Regions from separate parts of the Terrabacter sp. C0L_2 genome, predicted to be linked through region 2. Evidence: predicted binding sites of a transcription regulator. Region 2 holds the regulator's gene; the other holds the start of a gene.
What was found. The regulator HspR, encoded in region 2, represses chaperone genes until heat shock. The targets are predictions, from matches to a motif close to AAGTTGAGTCNNNNNGACTCAACTT.
Positions count from the first base shown of each region.

Region 1: U5C87_RS08955 (ATP-dependent Clp protease ATP-binding subunit) is a predicted target of HspR. The motif match lies at 1,633-1,657, and genes of this name have one in related genera.

Region 1 covers NZ_CP143557.1:1,923,997-1,927,405, reverse strand. Annotated here, with positions in the region: gene U5C87_RS08960 (DUF559 domain-containing protein) at 191-1,129, shown strand; gene U5C87_RS08955 (ATP-dependent Clp protease ATP-binding subunit) at 1,757-3,409, shown strand, end outside.
Region 2 covers NZ_CP143557.1:277,737-281,145, reverse strand. Annotated here, with positions in the region: gene dnaK (molecular chaperone DnaK) at 1-176, shown strand, start outside; gene U5C87_RS01345 (nucleotide exchange factor GrpE) at 173-862, shown strand; gene U5C87_RS01340 (DnaJ C-terminal domain-containing protein) at 952-1,965, shown strand; gene U5C87_RS01335 (heat shock protein transcriptional repressor HspR) at 2,015-2,467, shown strand; gene U5C87_RS01330 (ATP-binding protein) at 2,720-3,409, shown strand, end outside.

The DNA of each region.
Region 1 (3,409 bases), 1.6 Mb from region 2:
TCCGCCCGGGCGGACAAATCCGCCCCCTGCACGCGCCCCACCCCGGCTTCTCCGCCGCGGCGCAGTAGTTGAGGCGTGAGCACCCCGAACCACCACGAGAAGTCCGCCCTGGCGTAGAAGGGCAGGCACCAGGACGGCGCACTGTGGATGACCGCGACGCGGAGAGGTCCGCGTGTTCCACAGTGGCGCAATGGAGTTCGACGCCACCAAGCCGAGCGACAGCCCATTCCTACGCGCGGACGAGGCCGGGGACCATCTGAGCGACTGGCGCTTCCGCCGGGCGCATCGGGCGCTCTTCCGCGGGGTCTACGTCGCGGCCCAGACCCCGGTGACCCACCGACTACTCGCGGAGGGAGCGCTGCTGCTGGCCGAACCGGGGAGCTATCTCTCGCACCACACGGCGGCGCGCCTGTGGGGCGGCGTGGTGCCGGATCACCCCGACGTCCACGTGACCTATCCGCGCATGCGAGCCCAATGTTTCGGCATCGCTGCCCATCGGCCCAAGGCGCGACAGCACGTCGTGCGGTGGAGGGGGCTGCCCGTGACCGGCCCGATCCAGACCTTCCTCGACATGAGCCACCTGCTCGGACTCGTCGACCTCGTCATCCTCGGTGACTCCTTGGGCCGGCGCAAACGCTTCACGCCCGACCACCTCGTCACCCTTGCCGAGAAGCACAGCGGTCCGCACTCGAGGCTGGCTCGGCGCGCGGCGCGGCTCGTTCGCGCCGGCGTCGACTCGGCGATGGAGACGAAGCTGCGCCTCCTCATCGTCCTGGCAGGGCTGCCGGAACCGGAGGTCGACCACCGGGTGCACGACAGCGACGGGACACTGCTCCGGCGTTACGACCTCGCCTACCTGGCTCACCGACTGATCATCGAGTACGACGGACGCCACCACGCGGAGTCAGAGGAGCAGTGGCACCACGACATCGACCGCGACGAGGAGCTCGACGACGGTGGCGTGCGGCGTCTGGTGATCGTGTCCAAGGACATCCACAGCACGCCGGCGCGAACGCTCGGACGCATCACCCGCGCCATGCGGCAACGGGGCATGACCGTGCCTCCTCTCAAGGACGAGTGGCGCCGTCATTTCGCCGACCGAGCAGGCGACCTCGCGCTGCCTGCATGACGACGCGCCTCCCCGGTTCAGCCGCCACCTCGACAACTCCGCCCCGGCGAAGAAACCGAGGGCCTCACGAGGCCAGGCACCGCAACAACTCCGCCCCGGCGAAGAATCCGAGGCCTTAGGAAACCAGGCACCGCAACAGCTCCGCCCCGGCGAAGAAACCGAGGCCTTAGGAAACCAGGCACCGCAACAGCTCCGCCCCGGCGAAGAAACCGAGGCCTCAGGAGGCCAGGCACCCCAACAACTCCGCCCCGGCGAAGAAGGTGGGCCCTGCCGTGCGATCCGCAACCGACAACTTCGCCCGGGCGGAGAAACCGAGGTTGGGGAGGCGGAATCACCACGACAACTCCGCCCCGGCGGACGAAGAGCGTCCTGGCGCGAGCAGGCGGCGCGCCCCTGCTCGCGACCCCGCGTCGCCGGTCCGGGGTATGCCTTTGGGTAGGCCCCGCGCCGCCGCCGTCCCCTCGGGACCGGGCAAGATGTCCGCTCACGGCGAACAGAGGCGGAACCTGAGCCGATCACGCTCAGGATGGGGAACAGGACGCGCACGCCTCGCGTTGGTCGGGGTGTGCTCGTCCACAGCGGGCACGGATAGCATCGAGATGTCTCTCGATCAGTCAGGAGAAGAACATGTTCGAACGGTTCACCGACAGGGCCCGAAGGGTGGTTGTCCTCGCGCAGGAGGAAGCACGCCTGCTCAACCACAACTACATCGGGACCGAGCACATCCTCCTGGGTCTGATCCACGAAGGCGAAGGCGTCGCCGCGAAGGCCCTCGAATCGCTCGACATCTCGCTCGAAGCGGTCCGGGCCCAGGTCCAGGAGATCATCGGCCAGGGGCAGCAGGCCCCGACCGGCCACATCCCCTTCACGCCCCGCGCGAAGAAGGTTCTCGAGTACTCGCTCCGCGAGGCACTCCAGCTCGGCCACAGCTACATCGGCACCGAGCACATCCTGCTCGGTCTGATCCGCGAGGGCGAGGGCGTCGCCGCCCAGGTCCTCGTCAAGCTCGGCGCGGAGCTGAACAAGGTCCGCCAGCAGGTCATCCAGCTGCTCTCCGGCTACCAGGGTGGCCAGAGCGGCGAGAAGGCCGGCGCCGGCGTCGGCCAGGGCCAGGCAGAGGGCACGCCCGCGGGCTCCCTCGTGCTCGACCAGTTCGGTCGCAACCTCACGCAGGCGGCCCGCGAGGGCAAGCTCGACCCGGTCATCGGGCGTGAGAAGGAGATCGAGCGGGTCATGCAGGTGCTGTCCCGCCGCACGAAGAACAACCCCGTCCTCATCGGTGAGCCCGGCGTCGGCAAGACCGCCGTCGTCGAGGGCCTCGCCCAGGACATCGTCAAGGGCGAGGTGCCCGAGACGCTCAAGGACAAGCAGCTCTACACCCTCGACCTCGGCTCGCTCGTGGCCGGCAGCCGCTACCGCGGTGACTTCGAGGAGCGGCTGAAGAAGGTCCTCAAGGAGATCCGCACCCGCGGCGACATCATCATCTTCATCGACGAGATCCACACGCTCGTCGGTGCGGGTGCCGCCGAGGGCGCCATCGACGCCGCGTCGATCCTCAAGCCGATGCTCGCCCGCGGTGAGCTGCAGACGATCGGTGCGACGACGCTCGACGAGTACCGCAAGCACATCGAGAAAGACTCGGCCCTCGAGCGGCGCTTCCAGCCGATCCAGGTGCAGGAGCCGACGCTGCCGCACGCCATCGAGATCCTCAAGGGTCTGCGTGACCGCTACGAGGCGCACCACCGCGTGACGATCACCGACGGCGCGCTCGTCGCGGCGGCCAACATGGCCGACCGCTACGTCAACGACCGCTTCCTGCCCGACAAGGCGATCGACCTCATCGACGAGGCGGGCGCGCGACTGCGCATCCGCCGGATGACGGCTCCGCCGGACCTGCGCGAGTTCGACGAGAAGATCGCGGCCCTCGTGCGCGAGAAGGAGTCGGCCATCGACGGCCAGGACTTCGAGCGCGCGGCCCGCGTCCGCGACGACGAGAAGCGCCTCCGCCAGGAGAAGGCTGCCCGTGAGGCCCAGTGGAAGTCGGGCGACATGGACGTCGTGGCCGAGGTCGACGAGGAGCTCATCGCCGAGGTCCTGGCTGCGAGCACCGGCATCCCGGTGTTCAAGCTGACCGAGGAGGAGTCCAGCCGCCTGCTCCACATGGAGGACGAGCTGCACAAGCGCATCGTCGGCATGGACGACGCCGTCAAGGCGCTGTCCCAGGCGATCCGCCGCACCCGTGCCGGCCTGAAGGACCCGCGCCGCCCCGGTGGCTCGTTC
Region 2 (3,409 bases):
CCATGGGCCAGGCCGTCTACGCCTCGGAGCAGGCCTCGGCCAACGCCGCCGGTGCGCAGGACGGCTCGCCCTCGGGTGAGAGCACGTCGGGCACGTCGGACGCGTCGGGCAACGCCGACGAGGACGTCGTCGACGCCGAGGTCGTCGACGACGACGAGGCCAAGGACGCCAAGTGAACGAGTCCCCGAACCAGGGCACGTCCGGCGAGCAGCCCGACGTGACCGGCACGGGCGCGACGGGTGCCGGCGGCGACGCCGCCGGCACCCCGCCCCGGGGCGGCTCCGGCGAGTCCCAGCACGGGGAGCGCCACCACACGTACTACGAGGGCGGCCCGGGCGCTTCGTCCGAGCCCGGTGGCGAGGACGAGTTCGACCACCCCGCAGGCGAGTCCGCTCCGTCCTCCGACCCGGAGGAGGGCGTCGCCCTCGCCGAGGAGGACACCATGGCCGCGACGCTGCTCGCGGACCTGCAGCGACTGCAGGCCGAGTACGTCAACTACAAGAAGCGCGTCGACCGCGACCGCGAGGTCATCCGGCACACCGCGGTGGGCAGCGTCGTCGAGTCGCTGCTGCCGGTGCTCGACGACATCCACATGGCGCGCCAGGCCGGCGACCTCGCCGGTGGCCCGTTCGCGGCCATCGCCGACAAGCTCGAGTCCACCCTCGGCCGCTACGGCGTCGAGCGCCTGGGCGAGGCCGGGCAGGAGTTCGACCCCAACGTGCACGAGGCCCTCATGCACGTCGAGGCCGAGCTCCCCGAGGGCGCGACGGGCACCACCGTCGTGCAGGTGCTGCAGCCGGGCTACCGCATCGGTGACCGGCTCGTCCGGGCCGCGCGGGTGTCGGTTGCCGACCCCACCTGAGACGTCCGCCGCCGGGCTGCACACGCAGCCCGGCGGCATACCCGATGATGGGAGCAGCGTGAGAGTCACCGCGAAGGAGGAGGTGCGCCATGGCTAGTCAGGACTGGTTCGAGAAGGACTTCTACGCGATCCTCGGCGTGCCCCAGGACGCCGACGCCGCGACGATCAAGAAGACCTACCGCAAGGTCGCGCGCACGATGCACCCCGACCACAACGTCGGGGACGCCAAGGCCGAGGAGCGCTTCAAGGAGGTCGGCGAGGCGTATGCCGTGCTGTCCGACCCCGAGAAGCGCCGCGAGTACGACGCGATCCGTGCCATGTCCCACGGCGGCGCCCGCTTCACCGCGGGTGGCGCCGGCGGTCAGGGTGCCGGCTTCGAGGACATCTTCTCGGCCTTCGGTGGCGCGGGTGGCCCCGGTGGCCAGCGCGTCCGCTTCAACACCGGTGGAGCGGGTGGTGGCCAGCCCAACCTCGAGGACATCCTCGGCCAGATGTTCGGCGGCGGGGCCCCCGGTGCCGGCTATGGCGGCTACGGCGCGACGCCCGGCCCGCGCCCCGGCGCCGACGTCCAGGCGAGCACCCACATCGCCTTCCGCGACGCCGTGCAGGGCTCCACGGTCTCGCTCAGCTCGCCCGACCTCGGGCGCATCAACGCCCGCATCCCGGCGGGCGTCAAGGACGGTCAGCGGATCCGTCTGCGCGGCAAGGGCCGTCAGGGCGACCCTGGCGCCCCGGCCGGTGACCTGATCCTGACGGTCTCGGTCGACAAGCACCCGGTCTTCGGGCGCGACGGCGACAACCTCACGCTCGACCTCCCGGTCACCTTCGCCGAGGCCGCGCTCGGCGCGACCGTCGCCGTGCCCACGCTCGACGGCGGCTCGGTCAAGGTCAAGGTCGCTCCCGGCACGCCGAGCGGCCGCGTCCTCCGGCTCAAGGGCCGTGGGGTCAAGCGCGGCGACCACGTCGGCGACCTGCTCGCCAAGGTGCAGGTCGTCGTGCCGCAGCGGCTGACCGACGAGGCGCGCGAGGCCGTCGAGAAGATGGCCGCGGCCGAGGACGGCCACGACCCGCGCGCCGACCTGTTCCAGCGCGCCCGAGCCTGACGAGAGCCCGACGAGAGCCGACGAGAGCCGACGAGAGGAGGTGGCGATGATGGCCCGCAAGAGCGCCCGCACCGGCGGGCACGACGACGACGCCCCGGTCTTCGTCATCTCCGTCGCGGCCGAGCTCGCCGGCATGCACGCCCAGACGCTGCGTCAGTACGACCGCCTCGGGCTCGTCTCGCCGTCGCGCACGCGCGGCGGCGGGCGCCGTTACAGCACGCGCGACGTCGAGCTGCTCCGCGAGGTGCAGCGCCTGTCGCAGGAGGGGGTGTCGCTCGCCGGCATCCAGCGCATCCTCGACCTCGAGAACCACGTCGCAGCTCTCCGCTCCCGGGTCGAGGAGCTGACCTCCGAGCTGGCGGCCGCCCAGGTCGCGCTGTCGTCGGGGGCCCGCGTCTTTGCGGTGGGCCCGAGGGGCGAGGTCGTGGCCGTGCGCCCCGGCCAGCGGCCGCCGCGGCCGCACTCCTCGCAGGCCCTCGTCGTGTGGCGACCCGAGCGCTGAGCGAGCCGGGGCCTCTCGGAGGGCACCCGCGTCGCGGGGGGTGCACCTCCGCGTAGCGGGCCGCCGGGCCGTTGGCGTGTGACAGACTGTGCTGCGGCCTCAAGCAGATGGGGCGCGCCCGTTTGAAGCCGCCGGAGGCTGCATCTTGATCCCACTCCCGGAGGTCGTGTGACCCCGCACCATCCGGAGGGCAACCTCCCGGGCTCCTCACAGGCGCACCTCCCTGCCGACGGGTCCGCGTACCAGGGCGAGATGTCGAGCCTGTTCGAGCGCACCGACTGGGCGGCGACGCCGCTCGGCCCGCTCGAGTCGTGGCCCGACACGCTGCGCGTCATGGTCGACGTCAGCCTGTCGTCCCGCTTCCCCATCCTCGTGTGCTGGGGACCCGACCTCGTCATGGTCTACAACGACGGCTACCGCTCCCTGCTCGGCGAGAGCAAGCACCCCGGTGCGTGGGCGCGGCCCGTGCGTGACGTCTGGCCCGAGGTCTGGGACGTCATCGGCCCGATGTTCGCCGAGGTCACGGGCGGTGGCGCCGCGACGTGGGTCGAGGACGAGCTGCTCGTCGTCGACCGCGCGGGCTTCCTCGAGGAGGCCTACTTCACGTGGTCGTACGGCGCCATCCACGACGAGTCCGGTGCCGTCGTCGGCGTGCTCAACGTCGCCACCGAGACGACGGCCAAGGTGCTCGCCGAGCGTCGCGCTGAGGTCTCCTCGAGCCTCGCCGCAGCCCTCTCCGACGCCAGGACGCCCGAGGACGTGCGCGTCCGCACCCTCGACGTCCTGCGCTCGCACCGGCACGACCACGTCACGAGCGACCTGCGCTGGGGGCCGCCCGGCGACGACGTCCCGTCCGTCGACGGTGAAGGGCGACGCGTGCACGTCGTGCCCGTCGTCGAGCCCGGCCTCACCGAGCCGACGGCACACCTGCTGCTGACCGAG